2 regions of the Cupriavidus sp. a3 genome follow, and region 2 is predicted to be linked to the other one. Evidence: riboswitches for the same ligand, from Rfam matches in the RefSeq annotation. Region 2 holds a riboswitch; the other holds the start of a gene.
The links. A riboswitch is a leader RNA that binds a small molecule or an ion and turns the genes downstream of it on or off. The one in region 2 is predicted to bind glycine.

Region 1 (8,209 bases), on a different contig from region 2:
CAAGTGCAACGTGGCGCTGATCACGCTGGCGGGCCGGCCGCGCTCCGAAGGCTCGACCGGCACGCAGGCGCGCAACTGGGGCGCCAACCTGCCGGACGCCCCGTTCGAGGCGCCGTTCAATCCCGTCACCGTCAACCTGTACGCGATGGTGGCGATGCGCCATATGTACGAGTACGGCACCACGCCCGAGCAGCTGGCATGGGTCAAGGTGGCGGCGTCGCACCACGCGCAGCACAACCCGCACGCGATGCTGCGCAACGTGGTCACGGTGGAAGAGGTGCTGAACTCGCCGTTGATCGCCGACCCGCTGCACAAGCTCGACTGCTGCGTGGTGTCCGACGGCGGCGGCGCGCTGATCGTGGCGCGGCCCGAGATCGCGGCCACGCTCAGGCGCCCGAAGGTGAAGATCATCGGCGCCGGTGAATACGTCAAGGGCCAGCTCGGCGGCGAGGTCGACCTGAGCTGGTCGGGCGCGAAGTTTTCCGGCGCGGCCGCGTTCGCTGAAGCCGGCGTGACCCCGGCCGACATCAAGTACGCCTCGATCTACGACAGCTTCACCATCACCGTGCTGATGCAGCTGGAAGACCTGGGCTTCTGCAAGAAGGGCGAAGGCGGCAAGTTCGTGGCCGACGGCAACCTGATCTCGGGCGTCGGCAAGCTGCCGTTCAATACCGATGGCGGTGGCCTGTGCAACAACCACCCGGCCAACCGCGGCGGCATCACCAAGGTGATCGAGGCCGTGCGCCAGCTGCGCGGCGAGGCGCATCCAGCGGTGCAGGTGAAGAACTGCGACCTGGCGCTGGCGCAAGGCACCGGCGGCTACCTGGGCTCGCGCCACGGCAGCGCCACCCTGATCCTCGAGCGCGAATAATGAACGATCGCCGGAGCAACTGACATGACGACCCCGCACACTCCCATGGCCTACAAGGCCCCGGACGAACAGCCCGACAACATCGAATTCTGGCAGGCCGCGCGCGAAGGCCGGCTGCTGGTCAAGCACTGCCAGTCATGCGGCAAGACGCACTGGTATCCGCGCACGCTGTGCCCGTTCTGCATGGGCGATACGGTCTGGAAGACCGCCAGCGGCCGCGGCACCATCTACTCGTACAGCGTCACGCGCAAGGCTGGCCCGCAGGCGTATTGCATTGCCTATGTGACGCTGGACGAGGGCGTGACCATGATGACCCATATCGTCGATTGCGATCTCGATGAGGTGCGCATCGGGCAGAAGGTGAAGGTCAGGTTCGCGCCCAGCGTGGATGGGGCGCCGGTGCCGGTGTTTGCGCCGGCCTGAGCGGTTCACGGCGGGCGATGGCGCTTCACTCCGTGGAGGCTCCCGCCCTCTCCCCCGTACCTCTCCCGCGAGCGGGAGAGGGGCTGGGGGAGAGGGCCAGCGCTGGCAATAGCGAGGCGCTCAACTGGCAATCTCAAGCCTTGGCAAGTCCCAGCGAGCCCACGCCCGAGACTTTCGGCTCAACCAGCGCCTGCGCCACCACCCCCGCCACCATATCCGCCGTCACCGCCGACAGCGTCCAGCCAAGGTGCCCATGCCCGGTGTTGTAGAACACGCACCGGGCCCGCCCCCGCCCAACACGCGGCAGCATATCCGGCAGCATCGGCCGCAGCCCCGCCCACGGCACCACGCTGCGCGTGCTGACGCCGGGGAAGCACTGCTGCACCCATTCCACCAGCGGCCGGATGCGGTCGGCGCGGATGTCGCGGTTGAAGCCGTTGAACTCCGCGGTGCCGGCCACGCGGAAGCGGTCGTCGCCCAGGCGGCTGGTGACCAGCTTGGTTTCATCGTCGAGCAGGCTGACGGTCGGCGCCGCGGTGCGGCTGCCCGCGTCGTTCAGGTTGACGGTGATGGAATAGCCCTTGACCGGATAGATGTTGACGCGGTCGCCCAGCCCGGCGGCCAGCGCGCGGCTGGCGGTGCCGGCGCAGATCACCGCGCCGTCGAAGGTCGAGGTGGCGCTGTCCGCGCCTTCCTGCACGGTCACGCTGGCGCTGCGGCCATCGGTGGTGACCTTGCGCACGTCCTCGCCGTAGCGGCAGTGCACGCCCATGCGCTCGATGGCGGCGGCCAGGCCGCTGGTGAACTTGTGGATGTCGCCGGTCGAATCGCTTTCGGTGAAATAGCCGCCGTAGTAGGTGCCGGCCAGCGTCGGCTCGATCGCGCGCATTTCCGCCGGCGTCACCGCGCGGCGCTCCAGCCCGCCCTGCGCCAGCAGCGCCGAGACGCGGCCCGCGTGCTCGAAGCCCGCCTTGTCGCGATAGATATGCAGGATGCCTTCGCGCTTGTGGTCGAAGTCGATGCCTTCCTGCGCCGCCCACGCGAACAGGTGCTCGCGCGCCGCGATGGCCAGGCGCGCGGTCTCGATGGTGTTGCGGCGGTAATGCGGGATCGAGGCGATGAACTCGGCGAACCAGCTCAGCTTGTGCCAGCTCGGGCGCGGGTTGACCAGCAGCGGGGCGTCGCTGCGCAGCATCCACTTCAGGCCCTTGATGATGGTGGACCAGTGCGTCCACACCTCGGCATTGGAGGCGGATAGCTGCCCGCCGTTGGCGAACGAGGTTTCCATCGCGGCGTAGCGGTGGCGCTCGAACAGGGTGACGGAGAATCCGCGCCGGGCGAGCGCGTAGGCCGTGGTGACACCGGTGATGCCACCGCCGATGACGGCGATTGTCTTCATGATCTGGCAGTCCAGAAACGTCGGGGTGGGAGCCCGCACGCGACATGCGTGGCGGACGCCCCCTCTGTTCCTGACCTGAGAGATTCACGACAGCCGCCGGTGGTGCCCGGGGGTACCGGTGGCGGGGGCCGCTTGCTCCTTCGGTATGCCGGCTGACGATGGCGGCATTCTTCAGAGTGCTGTGACGCGTGATACCGGTCCTTTTGCCTGAGAGTTTCCGGGGCGGTTGCTCCTTCGGCGCTGTCCGCGGCGGCTGCCGCCGGATCAGTCTCTCCCAGCATCACGTTGGCGCGAACGCCAATCCGCGCAAATCTAGAGACAAAGGCCGCAAGTGGATATGCGGGTAAACGCGAATAGAGCCAGTCGTGTTCGCATGGATGGGTCGAGTCGCTTCTTTACCGGCGCGGCGCTATGTCGCACTGCGTCAAGCCGACCCGCCCCCTAGAATGTCAGCACTCGCTACGCGGAGGAAGTGCGCCGTAGCACGAGCCGGATACGGCGCACCGGTCGGGCGAGCCAGAAGAACAGAAAAGGTATTCCAGTGAGAAGAAATCGGATTGCGCTGGCCGCCTCGGCCGCGCTGATGGGCCCCGGCATCGCCGGCGCGCAGCCGGATGAACCCGTCAGCGCGCCGCAGCCCTTGCAGGAAGTCGTGGTCTCGGCGAAGACCGGGCGCGGCGAAACGCCGGCCACGCCGCCCAATACGCCATCGCCCGCCTATGGCATCAGCGCCGCACGCATGGCGGACTTCAACGTGGTCAACACCGAAGACGCGCTCAAGTACGCGCCCAACCTCGCCGTGCGCAAGCGCTTCATCGGCGATATGAACTCGATCATCTCGGTGCGCAGCACTAGCTCGCGCCAGTCGGCGCGCGGGCTGGTCTATGCCGACGGCCTGCTGCTTTCCAACCTGCTGGGCTCCGATTTCACTTTCCCGCCGCGCTGGTCGCTGGTCAACGCCGCCGAGATCGAGCGCGTCGACGTGCTGTATGGCCCGTATTCGGCGCTGTACCCGGGCAATTCGCTGGGCGCGACCGTGCTGATCAGTACGCGCACACCGGAGAAGTTCGAGGGCGATGCCAGCGTGCAGCTATTCACGCAGCGCTTCAACCTGTACGGCACGCACGACAGTTTCAACGGCGTGCACGCCAACGCCTACGTGGGCGACCGCGCCGGGCCGTTCTCGTGGCTGGTCAGCGTCGACCGGCAGGACAGCAAGAGCCAGCCGCTGAGCTTCTACACCGCGGCGCGCTCCAGCGTGCGGGCGACTTCGGCCGACAAGCCCGTGACCGGCGCCTACTTCGACCAGGACCAGACCGGCGCCGACCGCACCGTGATGGGCGTCAACAGCGAGGGCGTCACGCACACCGTGCAGGACCAGCTCAAGCTCAAGCTCGGCTACGACATCACCAATACCCTGCAGGCGCAATTCACCGCCGCCTACTGGCAGCAGGACCGCTCCAGCGCCACCGGCAGCTACCTGCGCGATGCCGACGGCAACGTGGTGTCGAGCGGCCCGGTCAATATCGGCGGCCTCCGCTACGTGATCCCCGCCAACGCGTTTGCGCCGGGCAATGGCGAGGACGCGCGCTGGCTCTACGGCCTGTCGCTGCGCACGCGCAACGAGACCGGGTGGAATTTCTCCGGCGTGGCATCGCTGTTCGATGTCACCAAGGACATCAGCCGCACCGCCAGCACCGCGGGCAATGGCCCGGGCACGGTGACCTATGGCGACGGCACCGGCTGGCGCACGCTCGACCTGAAGGCCGACTACCGCCCGCAGCAGCTCAAGGGCGGCCACTGGGTCACCCTCGGCTACCACTACGACAACTACAGGCTCAGCAACACCACCTACAACACCTCGGACTGGCAGGCCGCCACCATCTCCGCGTTCAACAACGCCTTTGCCGGCAAGACCGAGACGCAGGCGCTGTACGCGCAGGACGCGTGGTACTTCGCCGAGGACTGGAAGCTGATCCCGGGCGTGCGCTGGGAGCACTGGCGCGCCTATGACGGCAGCCGCAGCCAGCCAGGCGTAGATGTCGCCTACCCGGTGCGCAGCGAGTCCAACTGGTCGCCCAAGCTGGCGCTGGAAAAGGCCATCGGTCAGGACTGGCTGGGCCGGCTGTCGCTCGGCCAGGCCTGGCGCTACCCGACCGTCGCCGAGCTGTTCCAGGGCCGCATCACCGGCACCTCGCTGATCAACAACGATCCCAACCTGAAACCGGAGCGCTCCTTCTCGAAGGACCTGACCTTCGAACGCACGGTCGACCGTTCGTACTTCCGCGTGTCGGTGTATGAAGACGACATCCGCGATGCGCTGGTCAGCCAGACCAATACCACGGTGTTCCCCACCGTCACCAGTTTCCAGAACGTGGACCGCGTGCGTACGCGTGGCATCGAGCTTGCCTACGACGGGCGCGACGTGCTGACCAGCGGCTTCGACCTGTCGGCCAGCGGCGCGTACAACCATTCCAAGACGCTGGAGAATGCCAATAACCCGGCATCGGTGGGCAAGTATTTCTATCGCATCCCGCAGTGGCGCGCGAACCTGGTCGGCACCTACCGCTTTACGCCGGCATGGGCCGGCACGCTGGCGATGACCTATTCGGGGCGGCAGTACAATACGCTCGATAACAGCGACGTCAATCCCGACACCTTCGGCGGCACCAGCAGTTTCCTGACCTTCGACGTCAAGGTGACCTACAAGCCCGCCAGGAACGTGCGGCTCGGGCTTGGCATCGACAACCTGACCGACCAGCGTTACTTCGTCTACCACCCGTACCCGGGCCGGACGTTCTACGCCGAGGCCAAGCTTTCCTTCTGAGTGCAGTGACCAGTCCGATCCTGACCATTCCCCTGCAGCGCTTGCCCCGCAGCTTCCGCTTCCTTGCCGCCGGCGTGATCGCCTGCACGGCGTTCGCCGCGATGGCGCAGTCCCATGGCAACCATGCCGGCCACGGTGCGCAAAGCGCGGCGCCGAAGGCGATGAGCGAACTCGGCACCGGCGCCGCCTTCGATCGCGACGGCCGCTTGTGGATCGCCTACAAGGACGGCCAGCACGTGGCCGTGCGCGCGTCGGCCGACCAGGGTCGCAGCTTCGGGCCGGTGCAGCACGTCAACCGCGTGCCCGAAGCCGTGGCTGCTGACCACGACAGCCGGCCCAAGGTTGCCACCGGCCGCGACGGCGAGATCTACGTCACCTGGACCCAGCCGCTGCCCAAGCCCTATACCGGCTTTATCCGCTTCGCGCGCTCCGCCGACGGCGGCAAGACCTTTGCCGCGCCGGTGACCGTGCATGCCAACCGCGACCAGATCGCGCACCGCTTCGACGCGATCGCGGTGGACCCGGCCGGCCGCGTCTTCGTCAGCTGGATCGACAAGCGCGACGTGGTCGCCGCCGAAGCGCGCAGGCAGCCCTATGCCGGCGCTGCGATCTACTACGCGGTATCGGCCGACCACGGCAAGAGCTTCCAGGGCGATTACAAGATCGCCGACCAGTCCTGCGAATGCTGCCGCATCGCGCTCGCGCCGACGCCGGACGGCAAGATGCTGGCGCTGTGGCGCCACGTGTTCCCGCCCAACGCGCGCGACCACGCGGTGGCACTGCTCGGCGCCGACGGCACGCCCGCGCCGATGCAGCGCGCGACCTTCGACGACTGGCGCATCGACGCCTGCCCGCACCACGGCCCGGGCGCCGCGGTGGCGCCGGACGGCATGCTGCACATGGTCTGGTTCAACGTGAAGGCAGGCAAGCCGACGGTATCGGTCGGCCGCTTCCGGGACGGCAAGCTGCAGGCGCAGCGTCCGCTGGACGACCCGCGCGCGCAGCATGCCGATATCGTCGCGCTCGACGACCATCGCATCGTGGTGGCGTGGAAATCGTTCGACGGCCAGCAGACCCGGCTCTCGGCGATGCTGTCGCAGGACGGCGGCAAGACCTGGCAGACGCGCCAGGTTGCCGGCACCGCGCGCGATTCGGACCAGCCGCACCTGCTGCAGCACGGCGGCCGCGCCTACGTGCTGTGGCGCACCGAGGCCGAAGGCTTCCAGGTCTTCCCGCTGGCGCAGGAGGGCGCATGACATTGCGTCGCAAACTCATCGCCGCGCTGGCGGGCGCCACGATCGCGCTCGGCGTCGCCGGCATGGCGCACGCGGCCGAACGCGTATCGGTGTTCGAATCCGCCAGTGCCGCGCAGCTCAGTGCCAGCCAGCAGGGCAAGCCCTTCGTGCTGGTGGTGTGGTCGCTCGACTGCGTCTACTGCAAGCGTAATTTCGAAGCCATCGGCAAGCTGCAGGCGAAGCATCGCAGCCTGCGCGTGGTCACGCTGGCCATGGACCGGCCCGACGCGCTGCCGCAGGTGCAGCAGCTGCTCAAGCGCGTCAACCTGACGCGCGACGCGTGGATGTTCGGCAACGAGCCGCAGGAGAGGCTGCGCTATTCGGTCGATCCCGACTGGATGGGGGAGATGCCGCGCACGTACTTCTATCGGGCCGACGGCCAGCGGCAGGGCGTATCCGGCGTGATCGGCGACGCCGACTGGGACAAGCACCTGCGCTGGGCGGGCATCGGCGGCTGAGGCGGCCGCCGGCCCTTTCCTGAGGCAGCCGCCAACGCTTCCCGGATTTCCTTACGACAAGTCCGCCGGCAGCTTGCCGCCGTTGGCCGCAAGCTCCTGCATCAGGCGCTTGTGCAGCCAGACATTCATCCCGGCGGAATCGTTCATGTCGCCGCTGTAGTGCAGCTCGCGCGCCAGTTCCTTGCGGTGCTCGAGGCTGCTGTCGATGCCCAGCGCCTTCATCGTGTCAACGATGGACGTGCGCCAGTTCAGCGTCTGGCCGCTCTCCCTGACCAGGTTGTCCATGATGGATTCGACGTCGACGCCCGACAGCGGCGTGGGTTTGGCCGCGGCCTGGCCAGCGCTGCCTGCGGGCGTGGTGGCGCCTGCCGACGCGGGCGACGGGCTCGACGGCGCGGGTGCCGCGCCTGCCGAGGTCGGCGTGCCAGCCGCTGTGCCGGCGGATGTGCCGGCGGGGGTGCCCGAAGTCGTGGCAGCCGGCTTGGCCCGGCCCAGCAGCTTGTTGAGGATGTCCTTGAAGATGCTCATGGCGGTGGCCTCCTGTCCGTTTGGATCGCAGCACGTGGAGTACAGCGCCATGCAGGAAACGCACCATCCACGCAGGCCTTGCTTTCGGCGCACCAGGCAGCGCCGGGTTGTAAATGCTGCATGCAGCGACAGTCATGCCGGCACTTTTGCCGGCTCGCCGAACTCGCTGAACTTCGCCGCCATGAACTCGACGAACAGCCGGAGCCGCGACGACAGCTGATGCCGCTGGTGATAGACCGCGTAGATGTCGGCCTCCGGCGTGGCGTACTGCGGCAACACCTGCACCAACCGTCCGCTGCGCAGGAATCGCTCGATATCCCATTCGGCCCGCATCAGGATGCCGTGGCCTTCCAGCGCCCAGTTGACCGCGATCTCGCCGTCGTTGGTGGTCAGGTTGCCGCGCACGCG
Region 2 (8,209 bases):
CCCGCTGCTGCGGCTCCGGCAGCCGCTGCCGCGGCGCCAGCTGCGGCGCCAGCCGCTGCGTCGGCCGACGTCGGCAAGAAGGTCTATGACCAGGTCTGCGCCGCCTGCCACGCCGCCGGCGTGGCCGGTGCGCCCAAGTTTGGCGACAAGGCCGCCTGGGCGCCGCGCCTGAAGGAAGGCATGGACGCGGTCCACAACTACGCACTGAAGGGCAAGGGTGTGATGCCGCCCAAGGGTGGCTACGCCGGCCCGGACGCCGACGTGATCGCCGCGTCGGACTACATGGCGAACGCAGCCAAGTAAGGCACGACTGCGCCGCAAACAACAACGCCCGCGAAATTCGCGGGCGTTTTTTCATGCCTGGCGGCGGTTACACGACGCGCGAGTAGCGCGCCCGCGGCACGATGCGGATCGGTTGCGCGCCGTCGTTGGCGGACCGGCGAGTGCCTTCGCTTTCGGGCCCGGCGACCGCCACGCGTGCGGCATCGTCGCGCAGGTAGCGGTCGAACGCCATCGCCACGCGCCGCACCAGCAGGCGTCCCAGCGGCGTGACCGTAATGCGGGCTGGCTGGACCTGCACCAGCCCGTCGGCCGCCAGGGTGGCAAGGTCGGCCAGTTCGGGCGCGAAATCGGTGCCGAAGTCAATGCCGTGGCGCCGCTCCAGCGCGGGGATATCCAGCACGCCGTTGCACATCAGCGCGCCGATCAGTTCGCGGCGCAGATGATCGTCGGCGGTCATCTCCACCCCGCGCGCCAGCGGCAGGCGCTCCTGGTCCAGCGCGCCGTAGTACTCGTCCAGCGTGCGGGCGTTCTGCACGTAGCGGCCCGCCACCGCGCCGATCGCCGAGACGCCGAGGCCGAGCTGGTCGTAGCCGGCGTGCGTGGAGTAGCCCTGGAAGTTGCGCTGCAGCCGGCCTTCGCGCTGCGCCACGGCGAGGTCGTCATCGGGCAGCGCGAAGTGGTCCATGCCGATATAGACGTAGCCCTCGGCGGTCAGGCGTTCGATGGTGGAGACCAGGATGTCGAGCTTCTCGCCGGCAGGCGGCAGCGCGCTTTCGTCGATGCGCCGCTGTGGCTTGAACACATGCGGCAGGTGCGCATAGCTGTAGACCGAAAGGCGGTCGGGCCGCAGCGCCAGCACCTGGTCGATGGTGCGGCCAAAGCGTGCGGCAGTCTGGTGCGGCAGGCCGTAGATCAGGTCGAGGCTGACCGAGCGGAAGCCCAGCCGGCGCGCGGCGTCGACCACGGCACGGGTCTCTTCGTACGACTGGATCCGGTGGATGGCCTGCTGCACCTCGGGATCGAAATCCTGCACGCCCAGGCTGACGCGGTTGAACCCAAGTTCGGCCAGCAGCGCCATGCGCGCGTCATCGACGCGGCGCGGGTCGATCTCGATCGAATGCTCGCCATCGGGCGGCAGTTCGAAATGCTCGTGCAGCAGCGCCATCACGCGGCGCATTTCTTCGGGATCCAGGAAGGTCGGCGTGCCGCCGCCCCAGTGCGACTGGAGCACGCGCCGGCGCGTGCCGAGCCGCGCGGCCAGCAGCGCCATCTCGCGGCCCAGGTAGGTGACGTAGCGGGCGCTGCGGCCGTGGTCGCGCGTGATGATCTTGTTGCAGCCGCAGTAGTAGCAGATGTTCTCGCAGAACGGGATATGCAGGTAGAGCGACAACGGCGCGGGCGCATCGGCACGGCAGGCGGCCAGGGCGTCGTGGTACAGCGACAGGTCCGGGCCGTTCCTGAAGCGGTCGGCAGTCGGGTAGGAGGTGTAGCGCGGGCCGTTGCCGTCGATGCGGCCGGCGAGAGCGCGAAAGTCCGACAGCGCGCGGCGGTCGGGCGCAAGGGTAGTCATGGCAAGCGGGTTCATGGGGGGCGCGGGGGGAACGGTGTTTGACAGCCCATGCTAGGACTGCGCGCCGCGCGTTGCGTTGATCGTCGTCAAGCGCGGCGTTGGCACGGCACGGGTGCGCAGGCGCCCCGCGTCACACGGCGGTAATACGTGGCGGATACGCTGCGCGCCGGCGCGACTTGCGCCCCCTTTTTCTATTGCGCGATGCCGATCCCGGACACCCTGCCCCCTTCCCTGCCGTACCTACCGCTGCGCCGACGCCTGCTGGCGGCCGGCGCAGCGGCCCTGGCGCTGCCCAATGCCCCGCTGCTGGCCCAGTCTCCCGCGCGCCGCACCGTGGTGGTGGGCCACCTGATCGACCGCGGTAGTGCGCAGGCGGACCTGGCGCGCGACTACCTGGCCGGCGCCAAGGTGCTGTTCGACGCGGTCAATGCCGCCAACGGCCCGGTACGGATCGCCCACGTGGTGCGCAACGCCGATCCCGATCCGCGCCGCGCGGTGGCCCAGGCGGTGGCGCTGGCCGACAGCGAGCACGCCGAGCTGCTGTTCGGCGCCGGCGACCGTCTCCTGCCGGCGCTGGCGTCATCGGCCGAGCTGGTCCGGCGCGGCGTGCAGATTGTGGCGCCGCTGTCGGGCCTGGCATTGGCAGCGGACAACGTCTGGTTCACCCGCGCCGACTACCAGGCCGAACTCGACGCGGCAGTGCGGCAGTTGCGCAGCTATGGCCTGAGCGCGATCGCGCTGGCGGTGGCGCCGGACTTCGCCACGCCATCGCTGGCCCGGCTGGAGGCGCAGACCGGCACGCGCGCGGTGCCGCTCGATCCCAAAGCCGACCCGGGTGCCGACGCCGTGGCACGCCGCATTGCAGCCGCCCGCCCCGGCGCCGTGATCGTCGCGGGCGATACGCTGGCCTATGCCGGACTGGGCCGCGCACTGGCGGCGCAGGGCTGGTATGGCTTCCTGGTCGGCCTGTCGTCGGTCAGTGCCACGGCCGCGCGCGAGATCCTGGGTACCGGCTACGCCGGCGGCATGGTGCTGACCCAGGTCGCGCCCGGCCCGCAGCAGGCCACGCTGCGCGTGGTCAGGGAACACGTAGCGCGCATGAAGCAATACCTGGATGAGCCGCCGTCCTCGGCGACGCTGGCCGGCTATATCGGCGCCGCATGGCTGGCACGGGCGCTGGCCGGCGTGCGCGCCGGCGGTGCCGCCGAGCTGCGCCGCGCACTGCAAGGCCGTGTCGACGTGGGGGACTTTACCCTCGACTTCAGCCACGGCCAGCGCGGCTCGCAGTACGTCACGCTGGCGGTGTCAGGCGCGCGGTAGCGACAGGCGCGCGCGCCGCGCATTCTCGATCAGGTTGACCACCGTGCGCCGCAGCTCCGACGGCCACGCCAGCAGCGGCTGCGCCTGGCCGCTGAGCGCGACCTCGTGGCCGCTGTCGGCGGCGTCGTCGACCACCGCCTGCAGCAGGGCGAGCACGTCCAAAATTGCCCCCGCACGCTGGCGCGGCGGGGGCCAATTACAGGGAAAAGCCAGACTTGATGTCTGGCGCGGCAAGACCCGGGCAGCCCCTGCCGCCGCAAGCCGCACACCGTGAAAAGCGCAGAGCGGCACAACCGTCATGCTAAGGACAGCGGCGCGCGCGGTCTTGTCGGCCTGGTAGGGTTTTGTATCGGGCTTCGTACCTAAGATCAGCCTGCCGCCGTCTTGCCTGGGCCGCCGAGCAGCGCCTTGAGCGCGCCGAGCCGGTCCTTGGGGCTCATCGCCGGAGTTTCGTCCTTGGGTGCCGGCGCTTCTTCCAGCTTCATCTCGCCGATAAAGCGCGACGGCTGGCAAGAGTACGTCTCGCGCGCGCGCTTGCGCTTCTTGCACCAGCTGATCTGCAGGCTGCGCTGCGCGCGCGTGATGCCGACGTACATCAGCCGGCGCTCTTCCTCGATCTTCTCGTCGGTCATGTCGTCGTCTTCGCGGCAGTGGGGCAGGATGCCCTCTTCCACGCCGACCAGGAACACGTGCGGATATTCCAGCCCCTTGGACGCGTGCAGCGTGGACAGCCGCACGGCGTCGGGATCTTCCTCGCGCCCTTCGAGCATGCTCATCAGCGCCACGGTCTGCGTCAGCTCAAGCAGGTTCTTGCCTTCGCTGCCGAAGCCGTCGGCGTTGTCATAGCCGGTGGCTTCCTCGCCCTCGGCCGCTTCCGGCTTGGTGCCCTTGCGCTTGAGCCATTCGAGGAACTCCAGCGTGTTGGTCCAGCGCGACTGCGCCTGGCGCTCGTCGAAGCTGTCGTACAGGTATGCCTCGTAGTGGATGCCGGCCATCAGGTCGTCGAGCACTTCGGTGGCCGGATCTTTGGCCGCGCGGTCGGCCAGCCGCACCATCGATTCGCAGAACACGCGCAGCGGCTCCAGCTGGCGCGGCTGCAGCTTGCCCTCGATGCCGCCCATCATCGCCGCCTCGAACAACGACACCTTGGCCTGCCCGGCAAACGTGCCCAGCACTTCGAGCGTGGTATTGCCGACGCCGCGGCGCGGCGTGGTGATTGCGCGGATAAAGGCGGGATCGTCGTCGTGATTGGCGATCAGGCGCAGGTAGGCGCAGATGTCCTTGATCTCGGCCTTGTCGAAGAAGCTCTGGCCACCCGACAGCACATAGGGAATGCGCTCGCGCCGCAGGATCTGCTCGAACAGCCGCGCCTGGTGGTTGCCGCGGTACAGGATGGCGTAGTCGCGGAACTGCGCGCGGCGCTCGAACTTGTGCGCCGACAGGCGGAACACCACCGACTCCGCCTCGTGCTCCTCGTCGTTCATCGGGTGGATGGCGATGGGATCGCCCATGCCGTGCTCGCTCCACAGCTTCTTGTCGAAGAGCTTGGGATTGTTGGCGATGACCGCGTTGGCCGCTTCCAGGATGCGCACGGTGGAGCGGTAGTTCTGCTCCAGCTTGATCACCTTGAGGTCGGGGAAGTCGGTCTGCAGCCCGCGCAGGTTGTCCAGCGTGGCGCCGCGCCAGCCGTAGATGGCCTGGTCGTCGTCGCCCACCGCGGTAAAGGCCGGCGCGCGCAGGTGCGAGCCCCCCGCCAGCAGCTTGAGCAGCTGGTACTGGCAGGCGTTGGTGTCCTGGTACTCGTCGACCAGGAAGTAGCGCAGCCGGTTCTGCCACTTGAGCTGTACCGCTTCGTTGCGCGCGAACAGTTCCGCGGGCAAGCGGATCAGGTCGTCGAAATCCACCGCCTGGTACGCGTTCAGCGTGGCGACGTAGTTGCGGTAGACCAGCGCGGCCTGGTGCTCGTCGGCATTGGCCGCCTGCGCGATCGCGGCCTCGGGGTCGACCATGCCGTTCTTCCACAGCGAGATCGTGCTCTGCACGCCGCGGATCAGCTTCTTGTCGGTGGTGCCGAGCTGCTCCTGGATCAGGCCGAAGCAGTCGTCCGAATCCATGATCGAGAACTGCGGCTTCAGGCCGACGTGTTCCGCCTCCATGCGCAGAATCTGCACGCCCAGCGAGTGGAAGGTACAGACTGTGAGCTGCTTGAGCGGGATGCGCTTGCCCTCGCGCGTGGTCTTGCCTTCCATCAGCTTGCCGATGCGTTCCTGCATCTCCTTGGCAGCCTTGTTGGTGAAGGTGACGGCGGCGATATGGCGCGGCTCGAAGCCCTTGTCTTCGATCAGGTGCGCGATCTTCTGCGTGATCACGCGGGTCTTGCCCGAGCCCGCCCCGGCAAGGACGAGGCAGGGTCCGTCCAGATAGCGGACGGCTTCAGATTGGGCGGCGTTGAGGCCGTGGCTCATGCGCGGGAATGCTTGCGGGGGGTGGTCGGGGCGGCGTCGCGCCCTGTACACCACATGGGGCGGCGCCGGACGCAAAGCTAATCATGTTAACACGCTGGGCCGGCCCTGATCAGTCAGCGGGAACCGCTTTTTCCGGGGGCGGGGACGTTACCGAAGTAACACTTGGTAAGTCCCAAAACCGGGCGTCCGGGCCCTCCTCTAACCAGTATGGCGGGATGGCAGACCTGCGTCCCGAACGTACTCAAAGTTACTTTCGGAGCCCATCATGAAAATGCTACGAGCCTTTTCCAAAGCGACGATGGCCGGCATAGCCGTTGCGGCCCTGGCCACCGGCTGTGCCGACATGACACCGAAGCAGCGCAACACGGTCATTGGTGCCGGCGTGGGCGCGGCCGGCGGTGCTGCGTTGACGCACGGTAGTGCCGCAGGCACGCTGGGCGGTGCCGCCCTGGGCGGCGTGGTCGGTAACGTAATGACCGACGACCATCGCCGTTGATAGGGCGAATGGCTGCTGGCGGGGGGCGCCCGCCGCGTTGACAAAGGCAGGGCCCTCCCGTACATTGCGCGCATCCGACCGGGAGAGCGCGCATATCTGCGCCGCCGAAGGGGTATCACCCGAAAACTCTCAGGCACCACGGACCGCTCGGATCGGCATGCAACATGCACACGATGCATGCCGCACTCTGGAGAGCGGCACCCGCCATTCGTGGCGAGCGTGCCCACCGAAGGGGCGCGCGAGGACGGGATTCAACGAATCCGCCTCGTAATCTCTCAGGTATCGAGGACAGAGGGGTCATCCGCCGCAGCGGATTGCTTGGCCATTGGCATAGCGATCGTTGCGGCGGATGGCCCTTTTTTGTTTTCGCAACCCGACATTGCCCCCGAGGATTCCATGACGCTCCAGGCCACGCCCCTCAACGCCATCCACCGCGCCCTCGGCGCCCGCATGGTCGACTTCGGCGGCTGGGACATGCCGGTCAACTACGGCTCCCAGATCGAAGAACACAACGCCGTGCGCACCGACGCCGGCATGTTCGACGTGTCGCACATGTGCGTGGTCGACCTCAGCGGCCCCAATACCCGCGCCTTCCTGCGCGGCCTGCTGGCCAACAACGTCGACAAGCTGCAGACGCCGGGCAAGGCGCTGTACTCGTGCATGCTCGACGAAAAAGGCGGCGTGATCGACGACCTGATCGTCTATTTCTTTGCCGAGGACCGTTTCCGCCTGGTGGTCAACGCCAGCACCGCGGTCGGCGATATCGACTGGATCCGTGCGCGCAACGACGCCACCGGCAGCGGCGTGACCATCACCCCGCGCCGTGAAGATGTTGCGCCCGCGGGCGCGCAGCCGCTGGCGATCGTCGCGGTGCAGGGCCCTAACGCCCGCGCCAAGGTGTGGAGTACCTTCCCGTCGACCCAGCCTTCCGATGCGCTCAAGCCGTTCAACGCTGTCGTGGTGCAGGACCCCGCACTTGGCGAAGTCATGGTCGCGCGCACCGGCTACACCGGCGAAGACGGCTTCGAGCTGGTGGTGCCGGCGGCCAGCGTCGCCGGCCTGTGGGAAAAACTGAATGCCGCGGGCGTGCGCCCGGCCGGCCTGGGCGCGCGCGACACGCTGCGCCTGGAAGCCGGCATGAACCTGTATGGCCAGGACATGGATATCAGCACCTCGCCGCTGGACGCGGGCCTGGCCTGGACCGTCGACCTGCAGAGCGAGCGCGACTTCACCGGCAAGGCGGCACTGGCCGCGGCCGGCTCGCGCCAGCAATTCCTCGGCCTGATCCTGCGCGACAAAGGTGGCGTGCTGCGCGCCCACCAGAAGGTCATCACCGCCGCCGGTGACGGCGAAATCACCAGCGGCACCTTCAGCCCCTCGCTGTCGCAATCGATCGCGTTCGCGCGCCTGCCGCAGGGCGTGAACGTCGGCGACACCGTGCAGGTGGAGATCCGCGACCGCAAACTCAACGCGACTGTGGTTAAACTGCCGTTTGTGCGTAATGGCAAGGCACTCGTGAGCTAAGGGAAACATCCGCTCACCCAACGGTCGCCCTCGCCTGCCGGCAGCGTTGCCGGGCAGGCATCACCCAACAAGAAACAGATCTGAATCCGGAGAACCTTCATGAATTTCCCCGCCGACCTCAAATACACCGAGTCGCATGAGTGGGTGCGCGTCGAAGCCGACGGCACGCTCACCATTGGCATCACCGACCACGCACAGGATGCGCTGGGCGACATCGTCTTCCTGGAACTGCCCGAAGTGGGCAAGTCGGTCGGTGCCGGCGACGCGCTGGCAGTGGTGGAATCGGTGAAGGCCGCTTCCGATATCTACGCCCCGGTGGCCGGCGAAGTGATCGCCGTCAACGAAGCCGCCACGGCCGAGCCGGAAAGCGTCAATGCCAATGCCTTCGACGCCTGGCTGTTCAAGCTCAAGCCGGCCAACAGCGACGACGTCAACGGCCTGATGTCGGCCGACGCGTACAAGGCCAGCGTCGGCGCCTGATCGCCCCGCCGGTCCCGCACCCGGGATCGGCACACAGCATTTGCAGCGCCGCGGCACGGCTGACCACCTGCC

Region 1: it holds a riboswitch for glycine, as region 2 does, so the genes downstream of both, ACAD63_RS31280 (D-amino acid dehydrogenase) here and gcvT (glycine cleavage system aminomethyltransferase GcvT) in region 2, are expected to answer to the same signal.

The regions. Positions count from the first base shown of each region.
Region 1 is NZ_CP170644.1:2,083,265-2,091,473, reverse strand. It holds gene ACAD63_RS31290 (thiolase domain-containing protein) at 1-871, shown strand, start outside; gene ACAD63_RS31285 (Zn-ribbon domain-containing OB-fold protein) at 896-1,294, shown strand; gene ACAD63_RS31280 (D-amino acid dehydrogenase) at 1,428-2,693, opposite strand; glycine riboswitch at 2,748-2,878, opposite strand; glycine riboswitch at 2,879-2,980, opposite strand; gene ACAD63_RS31275 (TonB-dependent receptor) at 3,235-5,520, shown strand; gene ACAD63_RS31270 (sialidase family protein) at 5,526-6,776, shown strand; gene ACAD63_RS31265 (TlpA family protein disulfide reductase) at 6,773-7,273, shown strand; gene ACAD63_RS31260 (DUF3597 domain-containing protein) at 7,325-7,801, opposite strand; gene ACAD63_RS31255 (LysR family transcriptional regulator) at 7,934-8,209, opposite strand, start outside.
Region 2 is NZ_CP170643.1:182,189-190,397, reverse strand. It holds gene ACAD63_RS00765 (c-type cytochrome) at 1-303, shown strand, start outside; gene hemN (oxygen-independent coproporphyrinogen III oxidase) at 371-1,852, opposite strand; gene ACAD63_RS00755 (ABC transporter substrate-binding protein) at 2,054-3,172, shown strand; gene ACAD63_RS00750 (hypothetical protein) at 3,158-3,328, opposite strand; gene ACAD63_RS00745 (UvrD-helicase domain-containing protein) at 3,541-5,637, opposite strand; gene ACAD63_RS00740 (glycine zipper 2TM domain-containing protein) at 5,903-6,133, shown strand; glycine riboswitch at 6,203-6,289, shown strand; glycine riboswitch at 6,311-6,435, shown strand; gene gcvT (glycine cleavage system aminomethyltransferase GcvT) at 6,530-7,657, shown strand; gene gcvH (glycine cleavage system protein GcvH) at 7,757-8,137, shown strand.